DNA from 2 places in the Kitasatospora sp. HPM-01-4 genome. Region 2 is predicted to be linked to the other one. Evidence: riboswitches for the same ligand, from Rfam matches in the RefSeq annotation. Region 2 holds a riboswitch; the other holds the start of a gene.
The links. Region 2 has a riboswitch for glycine ahead of gcvP (aminomethyl-transferring glycine dehydrogenase). Riboswitches for the same ligand answer to the same signal wherever they lie in the genome.
Positions count from the first base shown of each region.

Region 1: it holds a riboswitch for glycine, as region 2 does, so the genes downstream of both, gcvT (glycine cleavage system aminomethyltransferase GcvT) here and gcvP (aminomethyl-transferring glycine dehydrogenase) in region 2, are expected to answer to the same signal.

Region 1 covers NZ_JBPQGP010000005.1:5,573,080-5,580,311, forward strand. The annotation lists gene gcvH (glycine cleavage system protein GcvH) at 79-456, opposite strand; gene gcvT (glycine cleavage system aminomethyltransferase GcvT) at 554-1,672, opposite strand; glycine riboswitch at 1,844-1,948, opposite strand; gene ACSMTC_RS24275 (enhanced serine sensitivity protein SseB C-terminal domain-containing protein) at 2,245-3,033, shown strand; gene ACSMTC_RS24280 (enhanced serine sensitivity protein SseB C-terminal domain-containing protein) at 3,316-4,113, shown strand; gene ACSMTC_RS24285 (ABC transporter permease) at 4,849-5,835, shown strand; gene ACSMTC_RS24290 (ABC transporter substrate-binding protein) at 5,956-7,232, shown strand, end outside.
Region 2 covers NZ_JBPQGP010000005.1:7,310,355-7,317,586, forward strand. The annotation lists gene ACSMTC_RS31925 (DNA polymerase IV) at 1-1,346, shown strand, start outside; gene ACSMTC_RS31930 (MFS transporter) at 1,534-3,015, opposite strand; gene ACSMTC_RS31935 (PRC and DUF2382 domain-containing protein) at 3,197-4,327, opposite strand; glycine riboswitch at 4,552-4,658, shown strand; glycine riboswitch at 4,660-4,791, shown strand; gene gcvP (aminomethyl-transferring glycine dehydrogenase) at 4,895-7,232, shown strand, end outside.

The DNA.
Region 1 (7,232 bases), 1.7 Mb from region 2:
TCTTCCTGTGGGGCGGGGCAGGGGACCTGAGGGGGTGCGGGCGGCCGCCGCGGTGCGGCCGCCCCAGGACCGGAGAGGTCAGGCGCCGATGAAGGTGTCGTACTCGGCGGCGGTGAGCAGCTCATCGGTCGCGGTGACCTTGACCTTGTACAGCCAGCCGCCGGTGAACGGCTCGCCGTTGACCAGCGCCGGGTCGTCTATCACGGCCTGGTTGGTCTCGACGACCTCGCCGGTGGCCGGCGAGAACAGGTCGCTGACCGACTTGGTGGACTCGAGCTCGCCACAGGACTCACCTGCGGTGACGGTGTCACCGACCTCCGGGAGCTGGACGTAGACGATGTCACCGAGCGCGGTGGCCGCGTGCTCGGTGATGCCGACGGTCGAGACACCGTTCTCGTCGGCGGCGGTCAGCCACTCGTGCTCCTTGCTGAACTGCAGGTGCGTGGGGTTGCTCATGGCGTCATTCTCCAGGATCGCAGGAGGGTAGGGCGAAGCCGTCCGCTGAGCGGACCGGACAGTCGGGGGATATGAGACGGCGGGGCCGGGCGCGGGCTCAGCGGGCGCGCTTGTAGAAGGGCAGCGCGACGACCTCGACCGGCTCGTGCTTGCCTCGGACGTCCACCGCGACCGCCGTACCGGGCGCGGCGTGTGCGGCGTCCAGGTACGCGATGGCGATCGGCTTGCCCAGGGTGGGGGAGGGAGCGCCGGAGGTGATCCGCCCGATCACCGTGCCCTCGGCGTCCACCACCGAGTACTCGGCGCGCGGCACCCGCTTGCCCTCGGAGACCAGGCCGACCAGCTTGCGCGGCGCCTTGGACTCGGCCTCGGCGGAGGCCTGCTCCAGCGCCTTGCGGCCGACGAACTCGCCGTTGTTGGTGGTCTTGTCGAAGCGGACCACCCGGCCGAGCCCGGCGTCGAAGGGGGTCAGCTCGGTGGAGAGCTCGTGCCCGTACAGCGGCATGCCCGCCTCCAGGCGCAGGGTGTCCCGGCAGGACAGGCCGCACGGGACCAGGCCCCGGTCGGCACCGGCCGCGCTCAGCGAGGTCCACAGGTGCTCGGCGTCCCCGGGGGTGCAGAAGATCTCGAAGCCGTCCTCGCCGGTGTAACCGGTGCGGGCCAGCCAGACCTGACGGTCGGCCACCGTGGCGGGCAGCAGCGCGTAGTACTTCAGGCCCGGCAGGTCGGCTTCGGTGAGCCCCGCCAGGATGCCGTTGGCCTCCGGCCCCTGGACGGCGAGCAGCGCGAAGGCGTCCCGGTCGTCGCGGACCACGGCGTCGAAGCCCTCCGCACGCTCGGTCAGCGCGTCCAGCACCACCTGGGCGTTGGAGGCGTTGGCGACCACCATGAACTCGTCCTCCGCCGTGCGGTAGACGATCAGGTCGTCCAGGATGCCGCCGTCCTCACGGCAGATCATGGTGTAGCGGGCGCGCAGCACGCCGAGCGCCGAGATGAAGCCGACCAGCGCGTGGTCGAGCATGTCGCCCGCCTGCGGCCCGGAGACGGTGATCTCGCCCATGTGCGAGAGGTCGAAGAGACCGGCCTTGGTGCGGACCGCGATGTGCTCCTCGCGCTCGCTGCCGTAGCGCAGCGGCATGTCCCAGCCGGCGAAGTCGGTCATGGTCGCACCGAGGGAGCGGTGCAGGGCGTCGAGCGCGGTGTGACGGAGGGACACGGCGGAACTCCTTGGCTGAGCACTCAGGGGCGCCCGTAACCTGCGTACGGGCACACGGGGGTGGAGTCTCCCCGTCTGTCGTCACAACCTGAGAGCTTCACCGCAACCAAGGATGGCGGCTTGCACCGTGGGTGGGCGCACGGCGCGGCCGTGTCCACTTTCCAGATCTGCCTCGCCCGTGCGGTAGGGGTGCCTGAGAGATTCCGGGGAGGACTTGCTCCTTCGGCGCCGGCCCGTGCCCGTGCGGGGCACTCCGGACTCTCCCGCGCGGGTTCGAACGGCCTGTATGAAGTTGGGCGCTGTGTATGCGGGCTCATCGTGACTCCTCCACCCCGCGAACGGGGCGGCTTCTCACTCGGCTCCACAGAGCCTCATGACGGCCAAGCCCTGACCGCTGCCCGAGAGCAGGGCCACAGCGTACTACGCCACTTCGCGTCTCAGGGGGGCAGATGACGTGTTCAGGCGTTCACCCTCGCGGTACAGGGGCGCATCGGGCACGGACCGCCGCCCGCTACCCTTCTGGCAGCGGTGAGACCGGGCGTCACTCGGTCAGGTTGGAGGAGCAGGGGCCGATGAGCTACCCCGCTGGCGAGACGCAGGCATGGGCAGAGCCCGGTACGGCCCCGGCGGGCAGCAGCTGGCCCGCCAACGAGCTGGAGCAGGTGCTCACCTCCGCACTCGGCGACCCGGGCGCGACCGCCAGGGTGGTCGAGGTGCTGGCCCGCAGTCAGGTGTGGATCCCGCTGCCGGCCGGCGCCGACCCGCAGGGCACCGCGCTGGACCTGCCGACCATCGAGCTGGCCGGTGCGCCGTACGTCCCGGTCTTCTCCTCGCAGGAGCTGTTCCTCCAGCACGCCCCGGGGATGCCGTTCGCCATCGCGCCGGTCTGGGAGTTCGCCCGGGGACTGCCGCTGGGTGTCGGGATCGCGGTCAACCCGGAGGCGCCGGTGGGCATCCCGATCCCGCCCGAGGGGGTCGGTGAGCTGCGGCGCGGCCCGCAGGGCGAGCGCTGGCAGGGGCAGCCGGACGGCGCCAAGGTGGCGCTGCGCGAACCCGGGCCGCACGAGGAGCCGTACGCCTTCCTGGCCGCCGCTGCCGCCGAACTCGCCGCACTTCCTGGTGTGTTGACGGCGCGCCGGGCCTGCGCCTCGGTGGAGGGGGAGGCCCCGGCGCTGTTCGTCGGGGTGCAGTTCGACCCGGGCCTGCCGACCGACCCGGCGCAGGCCAACGAGGCGCTCGGCCGCGCGCTGGGAACCGCCCCGCTGCCGTACGGCGTCCACCTGGTGCTGCTCGACCTGGTCGCCGACCCGGTGGTGGAGTGGCTGCTCGCCCGGGTGCAGCCGTTCTACGTCCGGGCCTGACCCGACCCGCCGGTGACCGGCGGTGGTGACAGGTCCGTCGGCGCCGCCCCATAGGCTGCTGCCCGGCAGCGGCGTACGGTCGGGTGAGCGGGCCGCCGGGGCAGTGGCAGTGCGTGACGGCGGCGGACGAGGACGGGGAGGACCCGACGTGAGCGAGCAGGGCATCGGGGCGACCGCCCCCCGCCCGGCGGCCGGGAGACACCCCCTGGCCGGGGTGAGGCAGCCGCGCGCTTCCGCCGCGCCCGGAGCGCTCGCCCCGCGGGTCCGGCCGGAGGCGGGCGAGTGAACGGCACAGCGGCGGACGGCGTACCGGACTGGGGGCCGCCCACGGCCGCGCGCCCCGCAGCCGACCCGGGCGCCATCGAGCACGCCCTTCGCGACGTCGGACCGGAGCGCTGGGAGGCGTACGAGAACCTGCTGCGCGCCCTGGCCGAGGGCCAGGTGTGGATGCTGCTCTGGCACGGCACGCCCGGCAGCCCCGACGCCCAGTACGGGAACATGGACATCGGCGGCCACGGCTACGCCCCCGCCGTCACCTCGCCCGAGCAGCTGACCGCGAGCGGCTGGGCCCGCGCCCATGAGGTGATCCCCGGGCTGGAGATCGCGAACGCGCTGTACCGCGCCCGCTGGGGCCTGTGGCTCAACCCCCATGTGCCGGGCGGCGGCGTCGGCGTCCCCTGGGCCGACCTGCGCCGGATCGCGGCCGGCCTGGACCGGCTGCCCGCGGGCCCGCTCCAGCTGGGCGAACCCCCGGTGCAGGCACCGCAGTTCTACGCGGTGCTGGAGCAGCAGGCCGGCGAGGTGCGCCCGCTGCGCTCGCTGCGCCAGGCCTGGGTGAGGCCGGCGCTCGGCGAGCCGTACCTGGCGATCGGCCTGGACCTGTACGACATGTCGCCACCCGCGATCGAGGCGGCCCGGGCGCTGGTGCAGCGGGCGTCCGCCCATGCTCCGCAGGGTCTCGCGGTCTCCACCGTGCTGATGGCCGACGAGCACGACCCGGTCGCCATGTGGCTGCGCGCCTGCGCCCACCCGTTCTTCGACCGCGACCACCGGAGCCGGCAGCCCTACCCCGCCCGCTGACCGGCGAGCACCGACTGACCGGCGAGCACCGACTGACCGGTGAGCACCGACTGACCGGTGAGCACCGACTGACCGGCGAGCAACGACCGGCCGGCGAGCGCCCGTTGACCGGGCGAGCGCCCCGGGAGGCGGGTGAGCGCGTGACCGGCCGCTCGTGGAGTCGCCGCCCCGCCCCGGGCGCCCCGCGTACGCCGAGCGCCCGAACTGCCCAGAACGGTGCGTCAGTTCGCGTACGTGTGGCACCTTACCGGCAGTGCTCCGAGTGGGTGGTGGGTCTCGTGCAGGTGGATTCACCATGCATGGCCGCAGATCACAGCTTTGCATCCTTCGGTTGCCAGGGGTGGCGCAAGACTGTCCGGATGGCGGAGAGTCTGCGCAAGCAATCACGGCGCCCGCCCCACAAGGGTGACACCGCGCCTACTGCCTGACCCCGCGCGCTGTGCACGCTGCGCGGCAGCACTTCGGCACCTCCTGCTCCGAACGCAACTCCCGCACCACTTCGCACCGTTCGCACCGCCACCGCGCGCCCGAAGACTGGCGCGGTGTCAAGTGCGCTGGCGAACAACCGATTTCTTCACTGCCGCACCGGGCACCACCGCACCGACGCACCGCACCACACCGCACATGTCGCGACAACCGGACCGTTCTCGGCCCGGGCCCCGACCGGGTCCGGTCACTCCGGGGACGGCCAGGACCGTGGGCCGGCCACCGTCGGCGAGGGGAACGAACTGACACATGAGCACACCCACCGAGACCACCGGGTCCGCCCCTGAGGCCGCACCCGCCGAGGCCCCGTCCAAGCGGATCGAGGGCCGCTCACCGGGCCGGATCGCCTGGAGCCGGTTGAAACGCGACAAGATAGCCATGGCCGGCGGCATCGTGGTGATCCTGCTGATCCTGGCGGCGGTCTTCGCGCCGGTACTGACCTCGCTGCTCGGTCATCCGGCGGACGAGCCGCACCCGGACCAGATCAACGCGGACACCGGCCTTCCCAACCACCCCTTCGGCGGGATCAGCGGCGACTACCTGCTCGGCGTGGACCCGGTCTTCGGCCGCGACGTCTTCAGCCGCATCGTCCACGGCGCCCAGATCTCGCTCACCGTGGCCTTCCTCTCCGCCGCCGTCTCGGTGGTGATCGGTGTGCTGATGGGCGTCGCCTCCGGCTACTTCGGCGGCTGGGTGGACGCGATCATCAGCCGGGTGATGGACGTCCTGCTGGCCTTCCCCCAACTGCTCTTCAGTATCGCGCTGGTCTCCGTGATGCCCGACAAGCTGCTCGGACTGAGCGGAACCGGCGTCCGGATGGCGGTCCTCGTCCTGGTGATCGGCTTCTTCGGCTGGCCCTACATCGGACGTATCGTCCGAGGCCAGGCCATGTCGATGCGCGAGCGCGAATTCGTGGACGCGGCTCGCAGCCTCGGTGCCGGCAGTGGCCACATCCTGCTGCGCGAGCTGCTCCCGAACCTGGTGGCACCGGTCCTGGTCTACGCGACCCTGATCATCCCCACCAACATCCTGAGCGAGGCGGCACTCAGCTTCCTCGGCGCCGGCGTCAAGCCGCCGACGCCCTCCTGGGGCCAGATGCTCTCCGACGCCACCAAGATCTACCAGGTCGATCCCACCTACATGGTGATCCCTGGCCTGGCGATCTTCATCACCGTGCTCGCCTTCAACCTCTTCGGTGACGGGCTGCGCGACGCGCTCGACCCCAAGGGCAACTGAGCCCGCTGCACCACCCAACTCCCCAGGCCGGCCGCCCATTTCCGGCCGCCACCCGACTCGGGTGCCCAACAGCCCCCGGCGGACCGCTCAGGCCCGCGCATCCTCGGAGGATCCGTACTGATGAAGCGAAACCGGACGCTCGCCGCCGCCGCCCTGGTGGCCACGCTGGCCCTCACCACCTCAGCCTGCGGCGGCACGAAGGGCGGTGGCACCTCGGACACCTCCGGTGCCTCCGGCGCCGGCTTCAACGCCGCCGTGGACAAGGTGGTCAACCCGTCCGACAAGAAGGGCGGCACCCTCAACCTCTGGACCAGCACCGACGCCGACTCCTGGGATCCGGCCCGCGCCTACTACGCCTCGGTCTGGAACATGGAGCGCTTCTACACCCGGACCCTGCTGTCCTATGACGCCAAGCCGGGCAAGGACGGTCTGAAGCTGGTGCCGGACCTGGCCACCGCGCAGCCCCAGGTCTCCGAGGACGGCAAGACCTACACCTTCAAGATGAAGAGCGGCCTGAAGTTCGAGGACGGCTCCCCGATCACCTCGAAGGACGTCAAGTACGGCATCGAGCGGCCGTTCGCCACCGACGTGATCGCCGGCGGCCCGACCTACCTGATCAACGAGCTGGACCAGGGCCAGAACTACAAGGGCCCCTACAGCGACACCGACCCCAACAAGCTGGGTCTGAAGTCGGTCGAGACCCCGGACGACACCACCATCATCTTCCACCTGGCCAAGCCGGACTCCTCGTTCCCGTACATGCTCGCGATGGGCCCCGCCGCGCCCGTGCCGCAGAAGCTGGACACCGGTGCCAAGTACGGTGACCACCCGATCTCCTCGGGCCCGTACAAGTTCAAGTCGATCGAGCCCGGCAAGGGCATCGAGCTGGTCCGCAACGAGAACTGGGACCCGGCCAGCGACCCGTTCCGCAAGGCGCTGCCGGACGTGGTCAAGCTGACCGTCACCACCAACTCGGACGACATGGACTCGCGTCTGCTCAACGGCACCGCGGACATCGACTACTCCCAGACCGGCCTCTCCCAGGCCGCCCAGGCCAAGGTCCTCGCGGACCCGAAGCTGAAGGCCAACACGGACGACCCGTTCACCGGCTTCATCCGCTTCATCTCGATCGTCCCGAAGGTCGCCCCCTTCGACAACGAGCACTGCCGCAAGGCCGTGATGTACGCCGCCGACACCACCGCGCTGCAGACCGCCCGCGGCGGTTCCTACGCCGGTGCGATCACCGGCAACATGCTGCCGCCCAACATCGCCGGCTACGACAACTACGACCCGTACGGCCTGACCAAGGGCAAGCCGCAGCTCGACAAGGCCAAGGAGGAGCTGAAGCTCTGCGGCAAGCCGGACGGCTTCAGCACCACCATCGCGGTCCGTGGCAA
Region 2 (7,232 bases):
TCGGCGGACTGGGCGGCCGCGGCGTGGTGTCGACCGCCTCGTACGAGGCGCGGCGGTTCGGGGTGCACTCGGCGATGCCGATGGCGCAGGCCCGGCGGCTGTGTCCGAACGCGGCCTTCCTGGCCGGGCGGTTCCCCGCCTACCGGCAGGTAAGCGACATCGTGATGGGCCTGCTGCGGGAGCTCTCGCCGCTGGTGGAGCCGCTCAGCCTGGACGAGGCCTTCGTGGACCTGGAGGCGGGGCCGTACGGTCCCGCGCTGGCCGCGGCCGACCCGCAGGAGGGGGCCCAGCTGGTGCTGGCGATCGCGGAGGACCTGCGGGCGGACATCCGGGAGCGGACGGCGCTGACGGGTTCGGTGGGCGCGGCGGGGTCGAAGCTGATGGCGAAGATCGCCTCCGAGCAGGCCAAGCCGGACGGCCTGGTGATGGTCGGGATCGGGGCCGAGCGGGCGGTGCTGAGCCGGCTGCCGGCGCGGGCGCTGCCCGGTGTCGGCCCGGCCACCGAGCAGGTGCTGCGGCGGACCGGCCTGGTGACGGTGGCGGACCTGGCCGAGGCGGGGGAGGAGGAGCTGGTCCAGCTGCTCGGCCGGGCGCACGGGGCGGGTCTGTACGCGATGTCCATAGGACTGGACGAGCGTGCGGTGGTGGCGGACCGCGATGCCAAGTCGGTCTCGGTGGAGGACACCTTCGAGGTGGACCTGGCCGACCGGGACGTCATCCTGCACCAGGTGGAGGTGCTGGCGGCGCGCTGCGTCCAGCGCCTGCACGCGGCGGGCCGCTCCGGGCGGACGGTGGTGCTGAAGGTTCGGCGGTTCGACTTCTCGACCCTCACCAGGTCCGAGACCCTGCGGGCGCCGACCGACGACGAGGCCGTGATCGCCGAGACGGCGCGGCGCCTGGCGATGCAGGTGGACGTCACCGGCGGGGTGCGGCTGCTCGGGGTCGGAGTGTCCCAGCTGGCCGACTTCACCCAGGAGGACCTCTTCGCCCAGGCCGCGGCGGAGGCGCAGGCGGCCGCCAGGGCCCAGGCGGAGGCAGAGGCGGAGACGGAGGCAGAAGAGGCCGCGAGCGCGGGGGAGCCCGAGCCGACCGGGGCGCGGGCGGAGGAGGCGGGTGCGGCGGCCGGGCGGCAGGAGGCCGGCCCGCCGGCCGGGCGGCGCTGGCTGCCCGGTCAGGACGTGACACACGCCCAGTACGGTCCGGGCTGGGTCCAGGGCAGCGGGGTCGGCCGGGTCACCGTACGGTTCGAGACACCGTACAGCCCGCCGGGGCGGGTCAGAACCTTCTTGATCGACGACCCCGAGCTCGCTCCCGCCGAACCGCTCCCCCTACGTCCGGAGCCGTAGACCCCGGCCGTCAGAGGGTGGGTGCAGGAACGTTTCGGCCTGCAAACGCTGTGGCCCCGTACCCGGAATCCATCCGGGTACGGGGCCACCTGTCGGGCTGGGCCTCGGGCGGGGCGCGATGCCCTCACCGCCCGCCGGGGCCCAGTCCCCTCGCGCACTGTCCCTGAGCGCGAGGGCTGGCGCCTTGTCAGGCGCCGGTCTTGACCGGCTCCGGGTTGGAGCGGTCCGCCACCGGAACGGCGGTGGCGGGCTTGACGCGCCGGATCGCGAACGGCACCACGGCGGCCACCAGGCACATCGCGGCGGCGACCCAGAACGCGTGCTTGTAGGCGTCCAGCGTGGGCAGCTGGATCGGCAGCGGGATCGGGAACTTCATGGTGTCGCCGGTCAGGATCGCGCCCATCACGGCGGTGCCGATGGCGCCGCCGACGGTGCGCAGCACGGCGTTCATGCCGTTGGCGATACCGCTCTGCTCGGCCGGGACGGCGCCGTTGATGTAGGCGGGCATGGCGGCGTAGGCGAGGCCGACGCCGAGGCCGAAGACGGCGGAGGCGAGGTAGATGTCACCCTCGGCGCTGTGGCGGACGGCCAGGTAGGCCATCGAGACCGCGCCGAGCGCACCACCGAGGACCAGCGGCAGGCGCGGGCCGCTGCGGGCGATCAGCAGAGCGCCGACCGGGGCGGCGACCATCGAGCCGATGGCGGACGGCAGCAGCATCACGCCGGCGTGCAGCACGGTGGCGGTGAAGCCGTAGTGGGCGAACTTCGCGGGGGTCTGGGCGAAGTTGCTGATCACCATGAAGGAGCCGTACATCCCGAAGCCGATGAGCAGGCCGGAGACGTTGGTGAAGGCGACGGCCGGGCGGGACATCATCTTCATGTCCACCAGCGGGTGGCTGACCTTGGCCTCGATGGCGATCCAGATCAGGGCGACCACGGCGGCCACGGCGAACAGACCCAGGGTCTTGGTCGAGGTCCAGCCCCAGTGGTTGCCCTGGCTGACGGCGATCAGCAGGGCGGAGAGCCAGCCGGCCAGGGTGAGCGCACCGAGCGGGTCGGCGCCGCCTTCCTTGTCGACGACCGGGTCCTTGGGGACGCGCAGGGCGACCAGGGCGACCGCGATGAGACCGAAGATCAGGCCCATCCAGAAGATGGACTTGTAGCTCCAGTGCTCCAGCAGCAGACCGGTGGCGACCAGGCCGAGGCCCGAGCCGACGCCCATCGAGGCGGAGATCGCGGCGACGCCGCCGGTGACCTTCTCCTTGGGGAGCTCGTCACGGACGATGCTGATCGCCAGCGGGAGCACACCACCGCCGGCGCCCTGCAGGACGCGGGCGATGACCAGCCAGGTGAAGGAGTGGGTGCAGACCGCCAGGGCGGAGCCGGCGACCAGGCCGGCCAGCGAGATCAGCAGCATCGGCTTGCGGCCGCGCAGGTCGCCGAAGCGGCCCAGCAGGGGGGTCAGCACGGCGGCGGAGAGCAGGTTGGCCGTCATCAGCCAGGTGATGTTGGAGCCGGCGGTGTGCAGCTCCTTGGCCAGCGACGGCAGGATCGGGACGACCGCGGTCTGCACCACGCTGAACGCCAGCATCGCCAGGATCAGAGCGGGTAGCACCCGTGCGCTGCTCGGCTTGTCGGCCGCGGAGCTGGGCTGTGGTGCCTCACTCACGGTTCTTCCTCCAGTTCAGGTCCCTCGGGCAGCCAGTTGCCCGGGGCGAAAGTCAACGAACTGAAGTAACGATGCAGGTGGATAGTTCAGCATGTCAAATATCTACTGGTGAAAACTAGGCAAAGCGGTACCCCGGGCTCCGGTCTGTCGGAACCCGGGGTTCCCGATGTGAAGTGCCGGTTCAGGCCTGGCGCAGCGGCTCGGGACGGGCGGGCGGCGGGGCGGAGGGCGCCACGGCCGGGGAATCCGGGCCGGTGCCGTCGTGGACCTCGACCCGCTCCCGGCGCAGCTCCTCGCGGATCACCACCTCCTCGGTGTACCGCTCGACCACCAGGCGCACCCGCTCGACCGGGGCCAGGTACTTGCGCACCACCGGCCGCTCCTCGCGCAGCGTCACCTCCTCCACGGCTTCGACGATCTCCTGGTCGCTGAGCGCGGCCCGCTCGGACTCCGTCACCGGTACCCGCTCCACCCGCACCCGCTCCCGGGTGACCTGCACCCGGCGCTCGACCGGCTCGGTGGCCACGTACTTGCGCAGCCTGGCGGTGCCGAGGACGTGCCACTCGGTGCCGATCTCGAGGCGCTCCTCGCGGCAGGTGATCTCGATCGCTCCCGTCGGGGGCCGGCCGGCCGCGGCCGGGTGGTCCACGGTCGGCGCGTGCCCGGCCCGCCCGTTGGACTCGGTGGCCCTGGGGGCGGGCTTGTCCAGCGCGGTGGGGCTCTTGGCGTGCTCGACGGGCGGTGTGCCCGGTGCCGCCGGCGGCGGGGCGAACGCGGTCGGGGTGCGCTCCGCGGCGGCGGGTGCGGCCGAGGCGCGCTCCGTGGCGGTGGGCTTGGCGGGCGCTACGGGCGCTACGGGCGCTACGGGCGCCGCAGGAGCGGCGGGCGGTGCGGGGGCGACCCGGTCGGGCGGCGCGGGGGGTCCGGCCGCTCCGGCGGTGCCGAAGTCCAGGTCTGCGGCCTTCGGGGTGCCGTTGGTGGGCGGTGCCGGGGGAGTGCCCCCCGCGTCCAGGCCGTAGTAGCGGTAGAGCTGGAGCTCCTGCGCGGGCGAGAGGTGCTGCCCGACGCCGAAGTCGGGTGAGTCCTTGATGAGCGACTTGTCGTACGGGACCCGGAGTTCGTCGCCCGAGAACTCACTGGTGGTCAGCGGGACGAAGGCGTCCCGGCCGAAGATCCCGGTCCGCACCGCGGCCCATTCGGGCTCACCGGTCGCGTCATCGAGATACACCTCGTCGACCGTGCCGATCTTGTCCCCGTTCCGGTCGACCGCCTTGTGCCCGATCAGGATTCGCGGATCGATGTCGGTCTGCACGCAGTCCTCCACTACACGTGCTCCTGGGAAATTCCGTCTGAGGGGCGGACGGAGGAGCTACCCGATCGCCACTTCATACGAAAAGCCATCAATCGGACAGCGGCGACCCGGAGGCATCCGTACGGGAGGGTGTTGGGCCGTCCGGGACCGGGTGGATCCCGCCCGATCTCCCTTGCCCGGCCGGTGATCCGGAGGGTTTGCGCTGGTACCCTGGGCGCGACCGCCGAGCCTGCTCGGGAGAGTCCCCAACCCCCGTGAACTGCGGGAAAAGGGGCGCCGAAGGAGCAAACCCTCCCCGGAATCTCTCAGGCATCCGTACCGTGTGGGCTAGGTCACTCTGGAAAGCAGGGCAGGACTGTTGGCGCGGGAGCCGGCGGCACCACCCTCACCGACGGTGCAAGCCGATGGAAGCCCCCCGGGGTTTCCGCGCGGCGAAGCTCTCAGGTCCCGATGACAGAGGGGGAGGCCTGTCGGGTTCACGCGCACTTCGGTCCACCGCTCCCACAGCGGCGGGGCCCAACGGCGTGTGTACCCTCGCCGGTCCGTGACCAGGAGGCCTCGACCCCCATGAACGCCCAGCCGACGCTCGCCGAGCTTGAGCAGGCCAGCCCCTTCGAGACCCGCCACATCGGCCCCGACGCCGCCGCCCAGGACAAGATGCTGGCGCAGGTCGGCTACGGCTCGCTGGACGAGCTGTCCGACGCCGCCGTACCGGGCGCCATCCGCAGCCTCACCGCACTCGGCCTCCCCGCCGGTCGCAGCGAGGCCCAGGTGCTCGCGGAGCTGCGTGAACTCGCCTCGCGCAACCAGGTCCTGCAGCCGATGATCGGTCTCGGCTACTACGGCACCTTCACCCCGCCGGTGATCCTGCGCAACGTGCTGGAGAGCCCGGCCTGGTACACCGCCTACACCCCGTACCAGCCGGAGATCTCCCAGGGCCGGCTGGAGGCGCTGCTCAACTTCCAGACCCTGGTCTCCGACCTGACCGGGCTCGCCACCTCCGGCTCCTCGCTGCTGGACGAGGGCACCGCCGCCGCCGAGGCGATGGCGCTGGCCCGCAGGGTCACCAAGGTCAAGGGCGGTGTCTTCCTGGTCGACGCCGAGGCCCTGCCGCAGACCGTCGCGGTGATCAGGACCCGTGCGGTGCCGACCGGCGTCGAGGTGGTCGTCGCCGACCTGTCCGAGGGCATCCCGGCCGAGATCGCCGAGCGCGGCGTCTTCGGTGTGCTGCTCCAGTACCCCGGTGCCACCGGTGTGGTCCGCGACCTCGCTCCGGTGATCGAGCAGGCGCACGGCCTGGGCGCGGTCGTCGCGGTCGCCGCCGACCTGCTGGCCCTCACCCTGCTGAAGTCCCCGGGTTCGCTCGGCGCCGACATCGCCTGCGGCACCTCGCAGCGCTTCGGCGTGCCGATGGGCTTCGGCGGCCCGCACGCCGGCTACCTGGCCGTGCGCGCCGAGTACGCCCGCAACCTGCCCGGCCGCCTGGTCGGCGTCTCGGTCGACGCGGACGGCAACCGGGCCTACCGCCTGGCGCTGCAGACCCGTGAGCAGCACATCCGCCGCGAGAAGGCCACCAGCAACATCTGCACCGCCCAGGTGCTGCTGGCCGTGATGGCCTCGATGTACGCCGTCTACCACGGCCCCGACGGCCTGGCCGACATCGCCCGCCGCACCCACCGCTACGCCGCCGCGCTGGCCGAGGGCCTGAAGGCCGGCGGTGTCGAGCTGCTGCACGGCGAGTTCTTCGACACCGTCAGCGCCCGGGTCCCGGGCCGGGCCGCCGCCGTGGTGGACGCCGCCCGGGCGGGTGGCGTCAACCTCCACCAGGCCGACGCCGACACCGTCTCGATCTCCTGCGACGAGACCACCACCCGCGAGCACCTGGCCGCCGTCCTCGCCGCCTTCGGCATCGAGGGCGTCGAGCCGGACGAGAGCGCCGAGGCGCTGCCCGCCGCGCTGCTGCGCGAGGACGAGTACCTCACCCACCCGGTCTTCCACAGCCACCGCTCGGAGACCGCGATGCTGCGCTACCTGCGCCGTCTCTCGGACCGGGACTACGCGCTGGACCGCGGCATGATCCCGCTGGGCTCCTGCACCATGAAGCTCAACGCCACCACCGAGATGGAGCCGGTGACCTGGCCGGAGTTCGGCCAGCTGCACCCCTTCGCGCCGGTGGACCAGGCCGAGGGCTTCCTCACCCTGATCCGCCAGCTGGAGCAGCAGCTGGTCGAGGTGACCGGCTACGACGCCGTGTCCATCCAGCCCAACGCCGGCTCCCAGGGCGAGCTGGCCGGTCTGCTCGCGGTGCGTGCCTACCACCACGCCAACGGCGACACCCAGCGCGACGTCTGCCTGATCCCCTCCTCCGCGCACGGCACCAACGCCGCCTCGGCCGTGATGGCCGGGATGCGGGTGGTCGTGGTCAAGACCCTGGTCGACGGTGACGTGGACGTCGAGGACCTGAAGGCCAAGATCGAGCAGCACCGCGACCAGCTCTCGGTGCTGATGGTCACCTACCCGTCCACCCACGGTGTGTACGAGACCCGGATCACCGAGATCTGCGGCCTGGTGCACGAGGCCGGCGGCCAGGTCTACGTGGACGGCGCCAACCTGAACGCGCTGGTGGGCCTCGCCAAGCCGGGCAAGTTCGGCGCGGACGTCTCGCACCTGAACCTGCACAAGACCTTCTGCATCCCGCACGGCGGTGGCGGCCCGGGCGTCGGCCCGGTCGCGGTGCGCGCGCACCTCGCGCCCTACCTGCCGAACCACCCGCTCCAGGCGGAGGCCGGACCGGCCACCGGTGTCGGCCCGATCTCGGCCGCGCCCTGGGGCTCGGCGGCCATCCTGCCGATCTCCTGGGCGTACGTCCGGCTGATGGGCGGCGAGGGTCTCAAGCGCGCCACCC